One region of the Bradyrhizobium genosp. P genome, then DNA from elsewhere that is predicted to be linked to it. Evidence: predicted binding sites of a transcription regulator. Region 1 holds the regulator's gene; the other holds the start of a gene.

What was found. The regulator PhoB, encoded in region 1, activates phosphate uptake and scavenging genes when phosphate is short. The targets are predictions, from matches to a motif close to TGTCATNNANCTGTCAT.
Region 2: the regulator PhoB is predicted to act here: its motif matches at 2,587-2,603, upstream of ACP2YO_RS28585 (PstS family phosphate ABC transporter substrate-binding protein).

Annotation. Positions count from the first base shown of each region.
Region 1 covers NZ_CP188195.1:966,068-970,375, forward strand. Annotated here, with positions in the region: gene pstB (phosphate ABC transporter ATP-binding protein PstB) at 1-440, shown strand, start outside; gene phoU (phosphate signaling complex protein PhoU) at 452-1,168, shown strand; gene phoB (phosphate regulon transcriptional regulator PhoB) at 1,281-1,991, shown strand; gene ACP2YO_RS04715 (GcrA family cell cycle regulator) at 2,322-2,831, opposite strand; gene ACP2YO_RS04720 (aspartate aminotransferase family protein) at 3,314-4,308, shown strand, end outside.
Region 2 covers NZ_CP188195.1:5,889,845-5,894,152, forward strand. Annotated here, with positions in the region: gene dusA (tRNA dihydrouridine(20/20a) synthase DusA) at 1-869, opposite strand, end outside; gene ACP2YO_RS28585 (PstS family phosphate ABC transporter substrate-binding protein) at 1,539-2,516, opposite strand; partial or broken gene ACP2YO_RS28590 (MFS transporter) at 2,748-3,925, opposite strand; partial or broken gene ACP2YO_RS28595 (NAD(P)-binding protein) at 3,928-4,308, opposite strand, start outside.

The sequences.
Region 1 (4,308 bases):
CCTTCGGCATCCGCCTCTACGAGAAGATCTCGAAGTCCGAAATGGACGACCGCGTCGAGAAGGCGCTGCGCGGTGGCGCGCTGTGGAACGAGGTCAAGGACAAGCTGAACGCGTCGGGGCTCTCGCTCTCCGGCGGCCAGCAGCAGCGGCTGTGCATCGCGCGGACGGTTGCGGTGCGGCCCGAGGTGATCCTGTTCGACGAGCCGTGCTCGGCGCTCGATCCGATTTCGACCGCCAAGGTCGAGGAGCTGATCCAGGAGCTGTCCGAGGACTACACCATCGCGATCGTCACCCACAACATGCAGCAGGCGGCCCGCGTCTCCGACAAGACCGCCTTCATGTATCTCGGCGAACTGATCGAGTTCGACGACACCAACAAGATTTTCACCTCGCCCAGCGATCGACGCACGCAGGACTACATCACCGGCCGGTTCGGCTGAGGAGATAGACGATGGCTTCTGAACATACCGCCAAGGCATTCGACAGCGACCTGCAGGAACTGACACGCCTGGTCGCCGAGATGGGTGGCTTGGTCGAGCGCATGATCACCGAGTCGGTCGATGCGCTGATCCGCCGCGACGTAGCGCTCGGCAAGCGCGTCGTCGCTGCCGACATCGAGATCGACAGCTTGCAGCGCGTCATCGAGGAGCGCGCGGTTCTGACCATCGCACGCCGCCAGCCGATGGCGATCGATCTGCGCGAGATCGTCGGCGCGATGCGGGTGGCCACCGACCTCGAGCGGATCGGCGACCTCGCCAAGAACATGGGCAAGCGCGTCGCGGCGCTGGAGAGCGATTTCCAGCCGCTCAAGCTGATCCGCGGCCTCGAGCACATGACCGACCTCGTGCTGTCGCAGGTCAAGTCGGTGCTCGACGCCTATGCCGCCCACGATCTGCCGGCGGCGATGAACGTCTGGAAGGGCGACGAGGAGGTCGACGCGATCTGCACCTCGCTGTTCCGCGAACTGCTCACCTACATGATGGAAGATCCGCGCAACATCTCGTTCTGCATCCATCTGATGTTCTGCGCCAAGAACATCGAGCGGATCGGCGACCACGCCACGAATATCGCCGAAACCGTGTTCTACATGATCGAGGGCCAGCAGATCATGGACAAGCGTCCAAAGGGTGACATGACCAATTTCGCTACCACGGTTCCGGGCACCTAATCACCATCTGGCGAAGTGGGCACCGGCTTTCCGGCAAGAACGTGCTCATCAAGGAGATGATCGTTTCGGTTCGCGTCAGGACAACGGATCAGGACAGAGAGAACACAAACCGATGAGCGCACGCATTCTGGTGGTCGAAGACGAAGAAGCGCTGACGACGTTGTTGCGCTACAACCTCGACGCGGAAGGCTACGATGTCGAGACGGTCGGACGCGGCGATGACGCCGATACCCGGCTGAAGGAGCGCATTCCCGATCTTGTGGTGCTTGACTGGATGCTGCCGGGCCTCTCCGGCATCGAGCTGTGCCGCCGCCTGCGCGCGCGTCCCGAGACCAAGCAGCTCCCTATCATCATGCTGACCGCGCGCGGAGAAGAAAGTGAACGGGTGCGCGGCCTCGCCACCGGCGCCGACGACTACATCGTCAAGCCGTTCTCGGTGCCGGAACTGCTGGCGCGGGTGAAAGGCCTGTTGCGCCGGGCGAGCCCGGAGCGGCTTGCGACCGTGCTGACCTATGGTGACATCGAGCTCGACCGCGAGAAGCGCCGCGTGGCGCGCTCGGGCCGTCCGATCGATCTCGGCCCGACCGAGTATCGGCTGCTCGAGTTCTTCCTCGAGCATCCCGGCCGCGTGTTCAGCCGCGAGCAATTGCTCGACAGCGTCTGGGGCCGCGACATCTATATCGACGAACGCACCGTCGACGTGCATATCGGCCGCCTGCGCAAGCTGCTCAATCCCGGCCGCGAGCAGGATCCGATCCGCACCGTGCGCGGTGCCGGCTACGCACTCGACGATCGTTTTGCAAAGGCCGAGCCGCAGCCGTAAGGCTGCGCGAACAGCAACACACCGTCGTCTGGGCCTAGTGAGGCAGCCACCGGCGGCAGGGTTCCCTCCCCCCTTGCGGGGGAGGGTTAGGGAGAGGGGTGCCGCTTGCTCCGCTGCCGATTGATCGCGAACCGTGACAGCGAGTGTCTCGCCGGTTCGATTGATCAAGCTTCGCTACATGTCTTGCATTGGAGTTCGGGGCCTACCCCTCTCCCCAACCCTGCCCCGCAAGGGGGCGAGGGAGCCTGACCCGCGTGCTCACCTCACATCGTCGAACGTGAGACCCCGCGAGATGGCGCTGACGAAAATCGCAGCACTTCGAATTCTGCCTTACCGCGTCGGCTTTGCTGCCGGCCGCCGGCGATCGTTGGCGGGCTGGTAGGCGATGCGCGAATGATGCGCGCAATAGGGCAGGCCGCCGAGCGCCTTGCCGCCGCAGAAGAAGAAATCCGGGCTTGAGGGATCGCCGACCGGCCAGTGACAGGTCGCCTCGTTCAGCTCGAGCAGCGACAGCCGCTGGCTCATCGGAACGACGTTGTCGTAGGCGATCGGATCCGGCTCCATCTCGACCTCGAAGGCGTGGGCCAGCGCAGTATTGCCGCGCGACACTGGCCGCGCCACCCGCATCATATGCTGCGCGGGGCGTGCCTTGCGCTGTCGCGGCGCGGCGGTGGAGGGGGCCTTGGCGCGGCCCGACAGGCCGAGCCGGTGCACTTTGCCGATCACGGCGTTCCGCGTCACATTGCCAAGTTCCGCCGCGATCTGGCTGGCCGACAGGCCGGATTCCCAGAGCTTCTTCAGCTGCTCGACGCGATCGTCGGACCAGGTCAATACAGTCATCGCATTTTTCCCTTCGCCTAGCACCGGCCAGTCCTTGGAGCGGTGCTGCGAGCCAAAGCTCGAAAAACTCCTGCGGTCAGAATCCCTTAGCCCTCGCCGAGCGCGCCTATGCGCCCGAACGTCTACGCAGAACCAAGTCTACTTAAGGGGTCCAGTACTGCCGCACGAGATGTCGTACCCGACAGCCCAAACGCTACAATATGGCGTGACTCCGGCGCAAGAGTCCGCGGTAGCGCGTCCACATGTTCCCACACTTATGCATTGCAATGAGTCTTTTCCACCGCACCGGAATGCCCCGGATTGCGTTCGTTTCGCATTGCCGGCAGGCCGCTTCGTGACGATTGACAGTTACTGCCTGCAGCATAGAATGCCTCCACGTGCCGCCCGAAAAGGCGGCACGTTTTGTTTTCCGAAGCCGGCTGTTGCTGCGCTGGCGTCAAGGCGCGCGGCAATCGTCGGCCTCAAACCCGTCAGTGATGGCCATGACAAACCCCGCCGCGTCGCATCTGCTTCCCGTCTTCGCCAGGGCCGATCTCGCCTTCGAGCGCGGTGAGGGCGCCTGGCTGATATCAACCAACGGCGAGCGCTATCTCGACTTCACCTCGGGTGTCGCGGTGAACGCGCTCGGGCACGCGCATCCGCATCTGGTCCAGGCGTTGCAGGAGCAGGCGACGAAGCTCTGGCACATGTCGAACCTGTTCAAGAGCCCGGATGGCGAGGTGCTCGCCGCGCGGCTCTGCGAGCAGAGCTTCGCCGACTTCGTGTTCTTCTGTAATTCGGGCGCGGAGGCGATGGAGGGCGTGATCAAGCTGGTCCGCCACTATCACTTCTCCAAGGGACATCCCGAGCGCTACCGCATCATCACCTTTGAAGGCGCCTTCCATGGCCGCACGCTGGCGACGCTCGCTGCCACCGGCACGGCCAAATATCTCGAAGGCTTTGGCCCGCCGATGGACGGCTTCGACCAGGTGCCGCATGGCGACATCGAAGCCGTGAAGAAGGCGATCGGACCGGACACGGCCGGCATCCTGATCGAGCCGGTGCAGGGCGAGGGCGGCGTGCGCTCCGCGCCGCATGCCTTCTTCAAGGCGTTGCGCCAGCTCTGCGACGAGCACGGCCTGCTGCTCGCATTCGACGAGGTGCAGACCGGCATGGGCCGCACCGGCGATCTGTTTGCCTACAAGCGCGTCGGCGTCACGCCCGACGTCATGTCGCTCGCCAAGGCGCTCGGCGGCGGCTTCCCGATCGGCGCGGTGCTGGCGAGCGCGAAGGCTGCGGCCGGCATGGCGCCCGGCTCCCACGGCTCGACCTTCGGCGGCAATCCGCTGGCGGTGGCGGCGGCCAATGCCGTGCTCGACGTCATGCTCAAACCCGGCTTCTTCGATCACGTGCAAAGGATGTCGCTGCTGCTCAAGCAGAAGCTCGCCTCCGTCGTCGACCGCTATCCCAGCGTGCTCTCGGACGTGCGCGGCGAGGG
Region 2 (4,308 bases), 4.9 Mb from region 1:
TCCGCCAGATGGCGGCGGAACGCGCGTGCGCCGGGGACGCCGTGGAATGCGCCGACGAAATGCCGCGTGATGGCATGCAGCCGCGTCCCCTGCGCCAGCTGCGCCTCGATGTAGGGCATCATCGCCGCGAACACGTCCTTCATCGTGGCGTGTGGCGCCACCTCGCCAAACAAATCAGGGTCGACCGCGAGCAGCCGCCACGGCTCCTGATAGGCCGCCCGCCCCAACATGACGCCATCAACGTGCGACAGGTGCTGCTTGGCCTCGGCCAGGCTCGTGATGCCGCCATTGATGATGATGGGCACCTCCGGCAACGCCGCCTTGAGGCGGTAGACGCGGTCGTAATCGAGCGGCGGGATGTCGCGGTTCTCCTTCGGCGACAAACCGTTGAGCCAGGCCTTGCGGGCATGCACAACCAGCGCATCCGCACTGGCAGCGATCACGCCCCGCGCCAACACGTCGAGCGCAATTTCGGGATCCTGATCGTCGATGCCGATCCGGCATTTCACCGTGACCGGAATTTTCACAGCCCGCTTCATCGCCGCGACGCCGTCGGCAACCAGCGCCGGCTCGGCCATCAGGCAGGCGCCGAAGCGGCCATCCTTCACGCGATCGGAAGGACAACCGACATTGAGATTGATCTCGTCATAGCCGAAATCCTCGCCAATGACAGCGGCAGTGGCGAGATCGCGCGGATCGGAGCCACCGAGCTGCAGCGCCACCGGATGCTCGCTCATGTCGAACCCGAGCAGCCGCGCCCGATCACCGCGGATCACCGCGCCGGTCGTCAGCATCTCGGTATAAAGCCGCGCCCGCCGCGACATCAGGCGATGGAAGACGCGGCAATGCCGGTCGGTCCAATCCATCATGGGCGCGACACTGAAGCGTCGACCTAAGTTATTGTTTTCACTTGAATTATGGGAAATAGTCGCCTCTTCTTATGTTTGGACCGACAAAGGATCGAAGCGTTTTAACTAAGAGATTTTCCTTTCTTTTCAAAGCGTTGAAATCACCGATTTGCCGGCATGGTCCCTGACGTCACCTGGTTCGGTACAGCATTGCAGTACTGGTAACGGTCAAGCTGTACCGAGCTCCTCGGTCGACAATTCCGGCGTGGGGATCCAACAAGCGATCACAATATCTGCTTAGCGCTGCGCTTCGCACACGCCTAGACCCACCAAGCTTCGATCGTAGATTCGGCGGGCGCATCGCACGAAAAGGTCATGTCAGGGCGTATCTTCCGGCCGATCCCAAGCTGCGAAGGTTTAGGCGCCTCATTCGCGCGAGCAAGCAACCCTCGCAAGGAAGATCAATCCCTCCTTGATCATCGATGATACCTGTTCGGCGCGGTGACCACGAACACCCTTGGTCGCCCCAGTAGGCGGCCTCTTCATTATCCGCGCGATCCACGATCGTCAGCATACCGTTGTCGGCATCGTGCAGAAGAGCGAATGCCGCCGCGCACCTCCCCTAACATCCGATGACGGTACGCACCGAAGAGATGGATAATGCAGGCAAGATGCGTCCCTGGGACGGGATCAATGCGACGGGCTCGAAATTCCCAATTTTCTAAGTTCCTGCTCGCGAATATCGTTTGCGATCGGGAAGAAGCCACCTTTTTCAGTTTGGATCTGCCCATCCTTGGACAAGATATATTTTATGAATTCGCTGCGCAGGGGATCGAGTGGCTGGTCAGGCTTCTTGTTCAGATAAATATAGAGGTAGCGAGCTAGCGGGTATTTGCCTGAATAGGTTGCTTCCTCGGACGTATCAAAGCATTGCCCACCCTGCACGGCGGACAGCGGAACAGTGCGCACCCCTTCGGTCTTGTATCCGATTCCGGAATAGCCGATCGCGAACCGGTCGTTCGCGACGTTTTGGACTACGGCTTCCGAACCGGGCTGCAGCTTGACGTCTTTTTTGTAGTCTCCACTGTACAGTGCCATCTCCTGAAAGAACGCGTAGGTACCCGATAGTTCGTTGCGGCCGTAGACAATTATGGGTTTGGCGGCCCACTCTCCCGTCAAGCCTGCGTCGCCCCACAGGGCAATATCCGGCCCGAAAGCCGCAACACGGGAGGATGAGAAAATCCGGTTCAATTGGGCTATCGACAAGCACGGGATCGGATTTGCCTTATTGACGTAGACCGCCAACGCATCGACCGCGACGCGAAACTGTAGGACCGGATAGCCGTACTTTGTTTTGAACGCGTCAAGCTCCACGCTGTTCATGGGGCGGGACATCGGCGCGAATTGAGCCGCTCCCTCAAGCAGTGCGGGCGGCGCGGTCGCCGAGCCCTTGGCATCGACATCGATTTTGACGCCGGGATAAACAGCCATGAACCCTGTGGCCCACAACTCCATTTCGTTTTTGAGCGTATCAGAGCCGACCGACTTCAGAGAGCCAGCGGTACCCTGCATCGGAACATAGTTCGGGAGTTGCTGATCCAAGGCATAAGCGCTGGTGTAGCCGACACATTGTGCCATTAACGCGACCGCAAACAATCTTGCGCTCATGGAACACCCCTTCGCTGTGCCTTGTTGTCGAACTGTCGAGACTTATCGACATAATATGTAATCGGTCTTCGTGATGTTTCCATGACAGCCGCGACAGCGATTAAATGTGAAAAACCAACGGCCGTTGTGGATGATCATCGGGGCAGCAGTGGCCTCGCTCACGGTCTCGGCAATGGGGCCAGCGACATATCTCTGAGCCGCACACGGGTACGCCGCTGTTGCTGGCGACAATCACTTCGTCGGCGATACAGCTTCCGCGGCTTGATGATGCCCGTGCGGTAACAACATCAGAGCCAGCAACGCCGACAAACTCAGAACGGACGAAACCGCAACCACGCCGCGCCCCATCGATTCGATCAGTAGACCGAACCCCAGAGGGGCCAGCGCTTGCGCGATGCGCGAGGGCGCCCCGATGAGACCGAGCCGGTAGGCATAGTTTTCCGGACCGAAGATGGCCAGCGGCAGGGTGCCGCGCGCGATCGTCAGGATGCCGTTTCCGGCGCCGTGCAGGAGCGCAAACGCCGCCGCGGCGCCTCCTCCGAAAATGCCGATGACGCAGGCCCCAATGGGGTGGGTAATGCAGGCGAGACGTGTCGAGAACAGCGGGTGAAATCTGCTCAACGTGCTGGCTTCGAGAATGCGCGCCGCCACCTGTGCCGGTCCGATCATCATGCCAGCGAACACGCCTGCGCCGGCGTAGCACCGAATGCCTCCACGATGCGCGGCAGATGGGCCGCCATCGCTGAGGTCACCGTCCAGGCTGCGGCGAAGGCGAACGACAGCAGCACCATCGTGCGATCGATCGGGATATGCGGTTTGACGACGGGGCCGACGGTCCGCCGCTCCGGTACCGTCGCGGGCAGTAGCAACATGTTGAGCGGAAGTCCGATCAGCATATGCGCGGCGGCCCAGGCGAAGCACATTTCCCGCCATCCGATGGTCTCGAGACCGAGCGTGCTGAGGGGCCAACCGACGGTGCTGGCAACGCCAGCGATCAGCGTGATGCCGGTGATGGCCTTGCGGGCGTTATCGCCGTAGATACGACCGAGTGCGCCGAACGCCGCATCGTAGAGTCCGAGACCCATGCCGATCCCAAGCAGCAGCCAGGCGCTGGACATCATCCACACCGAGGTCGACGCGCCAAGCAACGCGAGCCCCGCAGCCAGGATGATGTTGGACGCCGCCAGCACCTGGCGGCCGCCGACGCGGTCGATCTGTCGGCCGACCCGGGGGCCCAGCAATCCGGATATCACCAGCGATCCGGAGAATGCCGCGAAGAACCAATTGGTCGAAATGCCGAGGTCGCGCGCGATCGGATCCGCAAGAATAGCCGGCAGGTAGTAGCACGACGCCCACGCGAGCGTAGTCGTGCCCAGCCCGACGATGACAGGCAATTGACGGTCGTTCATGTTTACGAACATCCGCATCCCGACTTGCCGACAGCCTTGGCGTCGGCGTCTTGCACGCAACAAGCATCTACGCTTGCGGGCGCCGGACCTCCGCAGCATCCAGACGCGGACGCTCCGCCCTCCACGCCGCCGCGTGTGCAGACGCCGGTCTCGGGCAGTTCCAGTTCGACGCGTTCCGACGCTTCCCGGTCGCCGGCAATGTCGGCGGCGATTGAGCGCACCTGTTCATAGCCCGTGATCATAAGGAAGGTCGGCGCCCGGCCGTAGCTCTTCATGCCGGCGAAATAAAAACCCGGTTCATGTTGCGCCAGCTCGCGGGCGCCATGCGGCCAGACCGTTCCACAGCTACGCTCGTTTGGGTCAGTCAGCGGCGCAAGTGCGAT